2 regions of the Ensifer sp. B1-9 genome follow, and region 1 is predicted to be linked to the other one. Evidence: riboswitches for the same ligand, from Rfam matches in the RefSeq annotation. Region 1 holds a riboswitch; the other holds the start of a gene.
The links. A riboswitch is a leader RNA that binds a small molecule or an ion and turns the genes downstream of it on or off. The one in region 1 is predicted to bind S-adenosylmethionine.

Region 1 (3,381 bases):
GTGAAAGCCGGAGAGCTTGCCTGACTGGTCGATGAAGTTGAACGGCGGAAAGTCCACGGTCGTCAGAAAGCGCAAGCGGGCAAGGCCCGTAAGATCGGGCTTGGCGATCCGTTCGCGCGCATCGAATAGAATGGGCAGGTCCTTGGGCTGTGCCGCCAGCGGCGTTGCGATCAAGGACGCGCAAAGGGCAATCAGGGAAAGAAATCTCATGGGCAGCGGGCCGGCACGTCTCATGTGGCAAGGGGCGGCCCTTAGAACCGCTTGATGATTCATCGCGTACCAAGTTATCCGTCGCGATCGCAACTGGCCATAGCCTCTAGAAGTACGAGGCAACACAAAGATCAGCGGGAATTGGAGCGGGTGATCGGGATCGAACCGACGACATCAAGCTTGGGAAGCTGGCGTTCTACCACTGAACTACACCCGCGAGACTTGCGAAATTTCCCGAACCTGGACGATCTGTCAAGGACCCTTGCGCGGTATCGCATGAGGGTCCCATGCAAAATCCCCTACTCGGCGCGGAAATGCTTCGAAAGCTTCAGGCCCTGCGCCTGGTAGTTGGAGCCGACGCCGAGGCCGTAGAGGCCGTCGGGACGTTCCAGCATGTGTTCATAGATCAGCCGGCCGACGATCTGCCCATGCTCGAGGATGAACGGCACCTCGTGGCTGCGGACCTCCAGAACGGCGCGGCTGCCGCTGCCGCCGGCAGACGCATGGCCGAAGCCCGGATCGAAAAAGCCGGCATAGTGCACGCGGAATTCGCCCACCAGCGGATCGAACGGCGTCATCTCGGCGGCATAAAGCGGCGGCACATGCACCGCTTCGCGCGAGACGAGGATGTAGAATTCGTCCGGATCGAGGATCAGCTCGTCGCGTCCGCGGCTGTAGAGCGGCTCCCAAAAGTCGAAGATCGCGTGCTGCGCCTTCTTGTCGACGTCGATGACCGCCGTGTGGTGCTTGCCACGGTAGCCAATCAGGCCGTCCGGGCCGGTGCCCTTGAGATCGATCGAGAGCGCAATGCCGCCGCCGCTGACATTCGGGCGCTCGCTCGCCACGAGAACGTCGCTCTCGTGCAGCGCCAGCAACTCCTGCTCCGAGAGCAGCGACTGCCCCATGCGGAAGCGGATCTGCGACAGGCGCGAACCGCGGCGCACGACGATCGGGAAGGTGCGCGGGCTGATTTCGAGATAGAGCGGACCGCTGTAGCCGGCCGGGATCTTATCGAATTCCTGGGCACGGTCGGTGATGACGCGGGTGAAGATGTCGAGGCGGCCGGTCGAGCTTTTCGGATTGGCCGAGGCCGACATGCCCGCAGGCAGCGCCAGGCTTTCCATCAGCGGCACGATGTAGACGCAGCCGGTTTCCAGCACCGCGCCGTCGGTCAGATCGACCACGTGCAGCTTCAGCCGGTCAAGCTTGTCGGCGACGAGATGGGATGGGCCGGGCATGAAGCTCGCGCGGACGCGGAAGGCCTTGGCGCCAAGGCGCAGGTCGAGGCTTGCCGGCTGGATCTGATCAGCATCCAGCGGCCTCTCGCTCTTCAGACGTCCTGTTTCGAACAGCGCGGCGATCGCGCGGTCGGCCAAAATCCCAGTGTCGCGGCCCATTGCAGTCCTCTTTCCAGTTGCGAGACAAAACCAAACTCCGGGAATTGACGCAAGCGCACCCAAGCAGTATTGGAGCTTTATCCCGTGGTGATTTGGCCGGTCGGCTTGCAGCCACGTTAAACAAGTAGCTAAAAAGGCCGGGTGTCAAACCGGCCCTTCACGCGGCCGGTTTTTTTGTTTTTGAAAGTGATCGTCACATGAGCAAAAACTGGCGCCCGGCAACGCAACTGGTTCATGGCGGAACCACCCGCTCGCAGCACGGCGAAACCTCCGAAGCGATCTTCCTGACTCAGGGCTTCGTCTACGAAACGTCGGAAGCGGCCGAAGCCCGCTTCAAGGGCGAGACCGAGGGCTTCATCTATGCCCGCTACGGCAGCCCGACCAACGACATGTTCGAAAAGCGCATGTGCATGCTGGAAGGCGCCGAAGACGCGCGCGCCACGGCCTCGGGCATGGCTGCCGTTTCCGCGGCGATCCTGTGCCAGTTGAAGGCGGGCGACCACATCGTTGCCGCGCGCGCGCTCTTCGGCTCCTGCCGTTGGGTCGTCGAAACGCTGGCGCCGAAATACGGCATCGAATGCACGCTGGTCGACGGCCGCGATCTCGCAAACTGGGAAAAGGCGATCCAGAAGAACACCAAGGTCTTCTTCCTCGAAAGCCCGACCAACCCGACGCTCGAAGTGATCGATATCGCCGGCGTGGCGAGGCTCGCCAACCAGATCGGCGCGAAGGTCGTCGTCGACAACGTGTTCGCGACCCCGCTCTTCCAGAAGCCGCTGGAACTCGGCGCCCATATCGTCGTCTACTCCGCCACGAAGCACATCGACGGCCAGGGTCGTTGCCTCGGCGGCGTCGTGCTTTCCGACAAGGAATGGATCAACGAGAACCTGCACGACTACTTCCGCCACACCGGCCCGGCCATGTCGCCGTTCAATGCCTGGACGCTGCTGAAGGGCATCGAGACCCTGCCGCTGCGCGTGCGCCAGCAGACGGAAACCGCGCGCCGCGTCGCCGACTTCCTGGCAGAGCAGCCGCAGGTGGCCAAGGTCATCTACCCCGGCCGCAAGGATCACCCGCAGGCCGACATCATTGCCAAGCAGATGACCGGCGGCTCCACCCTCGTCGCCTTTGAACTGAAGGGCGGCAAGGACGCAGCCTTCGCGCTGCAGAATGCGCTCGAGATCGTTCGCATCTCCAACAACCTCGGCGACAGCAAGAGCCTGATCACCCATCCGGCAACGACGACGCACAAGAACCTCACCGACGAGGCCCGCGAAGAACTCGGCATTTCCGCCGGCACGGTGCGCTTCTCCGCCGGGATCGAAGACAGCGAGGACGTTGTCGAGGATTTCGCCCGCGCGCTGAAGGCCGTCAAGGCCTAACCCCGCCGAAACATACGGCCGCCGCAGCAGGCGGCGGCCGTCGATCCCTTGCAGCAGATCTCCGCGTTACGCAGCAGCGGCAGCGGGAACGAGAGGGCTCAAACACCCACTCATGATGCCGCAAGCCATTGCCCCAGAATGGGTACGCACAATCTTGCCGTTATTCTTGACGAAACCATCTTGCTGTAGAATACCCTGAAAGACCTGAAGCAAGGTGTTGCCCATGTATCGCGCTTTGACCCGCGACATAGAAGTTACGGTGGAGCCGTACTATCTCGAAGAGCAGTCGGACCCTGATGACGGCCGCTATGTCTGGGGCTATCGCATCATCATTTCCAACCATTCCGACGCAGCCGTGCGGCTGATGACCCGCTACTGGCATATCACGGACG
Region 2 (3,381 bases), on a different contig from region 1:
TGATCCGCCCGGAAATGCTGATCGAGATCGAAGTCACCGCCCTTCGCGGCTGACGCCGAGCCCCTCTGCTCGCGCCATCTCCTCTCAAATCGATTCCGAATTAAGCCAATATGCGATAGTCCATAGGCATCGCTTTGCTAGTGGTCCGATTCCGACATTTGCATGCGATCCCAGCGCCCTCGAGAGCAAATGACGGAATCTTGAGGACCACTAGTAACACTAGGATGCTAGTGGAATTTTCGAATTTGACATTTGAGTTGAGCGCGTGCGGAAAACGGGACTCAAATGTCAAATTCATTCCACTAGACCTATGCTGAACCGGAAGACGACCATGCAATTCGAAGGCACCGCCGACTATATCGCCGACAAGGACCTGATGATCGCCGTCAATGCTGCGATCCGGCTGGAGCGGCCGCTGCTCGTCAAGGGCGAACCCGGCACCGGCAAGACCGAGCTTGCCCGCCAGATCGCTGCCGCCCTCGATCTCGAACTCATCGAATGGAGCGTCAAGTCGACCACCAAGGCACAGCAGGGCCTCTACGAATACGACGCAGTCTCGCGCCTGCGGGACAGCCAGCTCGGCGACGAGCGCGTCAACGAGGTCAAAAACTACATCCGCAAGGGCAAGCTCTGGCAGGCCTTCGAGGCGGACCGGCGCGTGGTGCTTCTGATCGACGAGATCGACAAGGCCGATATCGAGTTTCCGAACGACCTGCTGCAGGAACTCGACCGCATGGAATTCCATGTCTACGAGACCGGCGAGATGATCAGCGCGCGCCACCGGCCGATCGTCATCATCACCTCCAACAACGAGAAGGAACTGCCGGACGCATTTCTCCGCCGCTGCTTCTTCCACTATATCCGCTTTCCCGATGCCGAAACGCTCGCCCGTATCGTCGAGGTGCACTATCCCGGCATCCGCAAGACGCTGCTTTCGGCGGCCCTCGCGGCCTTCTACGACATCCGCCAGGTGCCGGGCCTCAAGAAGAAGCCCTCCACTTCCGAAGCGCTCGACTGGATCCGGCTGCTCGTGGCCGACGAGGTCGATCCGGCCGATCTCAGGGCCGATGCCAAGACCATGCTGCCGAAGCTGCACGGCGCACTTCTGAAGAACGAGCAGGACGTCCACCTTTTCGAGCGCCTCGCCTTCATGGCGCGCCGCGACGGATGAGCCCGGACGCGCACAAGGTGCTGATATATGCCACCTGGCAGGGCCGCCTGCTGGTCTTCGACGAGCCGGACTTTCCGGAGATCGAACTGCAGGTGCCCGGTGGCACGATGGAGCCGGGCGAGAGCCCGGAAGTCGCGGCAACGCGCGAGTTCGTCGAGGAAACAGGGTTGACGCCACCGCAGCCGCTCACGCACCTCGTCACGCAGGACTATTCTTACTGGATGGACGGTAGAACCATCTGCCATCGGCGACACTATTTTCACGTCGCTCTTACTGGAGAGCAGCGGCAGACATGGCTGCACCGCGAGATGACGCCGGATAGCGGCGGCCCGCCGATCCGCTTCCGCTTCTTCTGGCTCGGCATCGACGAGGCGGGGCGACAGTTGGGATATGGAATGCGGGACGCTCTGCACTTGGTGTAAATTCGCTCCTCACCCTAGCCCCCTCGCCGCAAGCGGAGAGAGGGGACGTGCGCAGCAGCCAAGACATCACCAGAATGCTCCGCCGGTTCAACCAAGCGGTGTTGGACCGAGCGCATGCTGCAACCTTCCTTCTTCCCACCTGCGGGGAGAAAGTCGCGGCAGCGGAATGAGGGGTCTATCGCACCCCCGAATCGTTTTTCTTGACCCCCGCGTCCCTGTCGCGCTATCAAATTCCCCGTGGTGATTTGGCCGGCCGGCTTGCAGCCACGTTAAACAAGTCGCTAAAGGGCCGAGGAAAGTTGGATTTCCGAGGACCGGTCGCGATCAATCGCCGCCGGTTTTTTTGTATTGATCGAGTGGAAGCCCATGCCCATCAAGATTCCCGATACACTGCCCGCCTTCGAAACCCTCGTGCATGAGGGCGTGCGGGTGATGACCGAGACCGTGGCGATCCGTCAGGATATTCGCCCGCTCCAGATCGGGCTTCTGAACCTCATGCCCAACAAGATCAAGACCGAGATCCAGATGGCGCGCCTGATCGGCGCCTCGCCGCTGCAGGTGGAACTGTCGCTGGTGCGCATCGGCGCCCATCGCGCGAAGAACACCTCGGAAGATCACCTGCTCTCCTTCTACGAGACCTGGGACGAGGTGAAGGGCCGCAAGTTCGATGGCTTCATCATCACCGGCGCGCCGGTCGAGACGCTGGAATACGAGGACGTCACCTATTGGGAAGAGCTGAAGCAGATATTCGACTGGACGGCGACCAACGTGCATTCGACGCTCAATGTCTGCTGGGGCGCGATGGCGGCGATCTACCATTTCCACGGCGTGCCGAAATATCCACTCGCCGAGAAGGCCTTCGGCGTCTACCGTCACCAGAACCTCAACCGCTCCTCCGTCTATCTCAACGGCTTCTCCGACGACTTCGCCGTCCCGGTCTCACGCTGGACCGAGGTCCGACGCGCCGACATCGACAAGGTGCCGAGCCTCGAAATCCTGATGGAATCGAAGGAGATGGGCGTCTGCCTCGTGCACGAGAAAAAGGGCAACCGGCTCTACATGTTCAACCACGTGGAGTATGATTCGACCTCGTTGTCGGACGAATACTTCCGGGACGTGGATGCCGGCGTGCCGATCAAGTTGCCGCACGACTATTTCCCGCACAACGATTCGACCCTGCCGCCGCAGAACCGCTGGCGCAGCCATGCGCATCTCTTCTTCGGCAACTGGATCAACGAGATGTACCAGACGACGCCCTACGATCTCTCGGAGATCGGCACCGGAGAAAACTGAGGCTTAGCGATGTTCGTCCCCTTCTTCCTCGAACTCAAGGCGGCGAAGGTCCCGGTGACGCTCCGGGAGTTCCTGTCCCTGATCGAGGGGATGGAGGCGGGTATCGCCGCCTTCGACATCGAAGCCTTCTACTACCTGGCGCGCACGGCGCTGGTGAAGGACGAGCGCCATATCGACCGTTTCGACCGGGTGTTCCAGCATTGCTTTTCCGGTCTCGAAGCGGTCAATCCGATGGAAGCGGGCGAAGAAGCCGTCATCCCCGAGGACTGGCTACGCAAGCTCGCGGAAAAGCACCTGACCGAGGAAGAAAAGCGCCTGATCGAAGCGCTCGGCGGTTTCGACAAGCTGATGGAGACCTTGCGCCAGCGGCTGCGCGAACAGCGGGGCCGGCACCAGGGCGGCTCGAAATGGATCGGCACCGCCGGCACCTCCCCCTTCGGCGCCTATGGCTACAATCCCGAAGGCATAAGGATCGGCCAGGACCAGTCGCGCCAT

Region 2: linked by a shared signal. The riboswitch ahead of metA (homoserine O-acetyltransferase MetA) and the one ahead of ACQ5BM_RS15670 (O-succinylhomoserine sulfhydrylase) in region 1 are both predicted to bind S-adenosylmethionine.

The regions. Positions count from the first base shown of each region.
Region 1 is NZ_JBCHVG010000007.1:364,616-367,996, forward strand. Features, by position in the region: gene ACQ5BM_RS15655 (transporter substrate-binding domain-containing protein) at 1-210, opposite strand, end outside; tRNA gene ACQ5BM_RS15660 (tRNA-Gly) at 353-427, opposite strand; gene ACQ5BM_RS15665 (2'-deoxycytidine 5'-triphosphate deaminase) at 510-1,607, opposite strand; SAM riboswitch at 1,682-1,760, shown strand; gene ACQ5BM_RS15670 (O-succinylhomoserine sulfhydrylase) at 1,805-2,989, shown strand; gene apaG (Co2+/Mg2+ efflux protein ApaG) at 3,213-3,381, shown strand, end outside.
Region 2 is NZ_JBCHVG010000010.1:142,568-145,948, reverse strand. Features, by position in the region: gene ACQ5BM_RS19740 (RidA family protein) at 1-53, shown strand, start outside; gene ACQ5BM_RS19735 (AAA family ATPase) at 332-1,171, shown strand; gene ACQ5BM_RS19730 (NUDIX hydrolase) at 1,168-1,593, shown strand; SAM riboswitch at 1,821-1,898, shown strand; gene metA (homoserine O-acetyltransferase MetA) at 1,960-2,886, shown strand; gene ACQ5BM_RS19720 (vWA domain-containing protein) at 2,896-3,381, shown strand, end outside.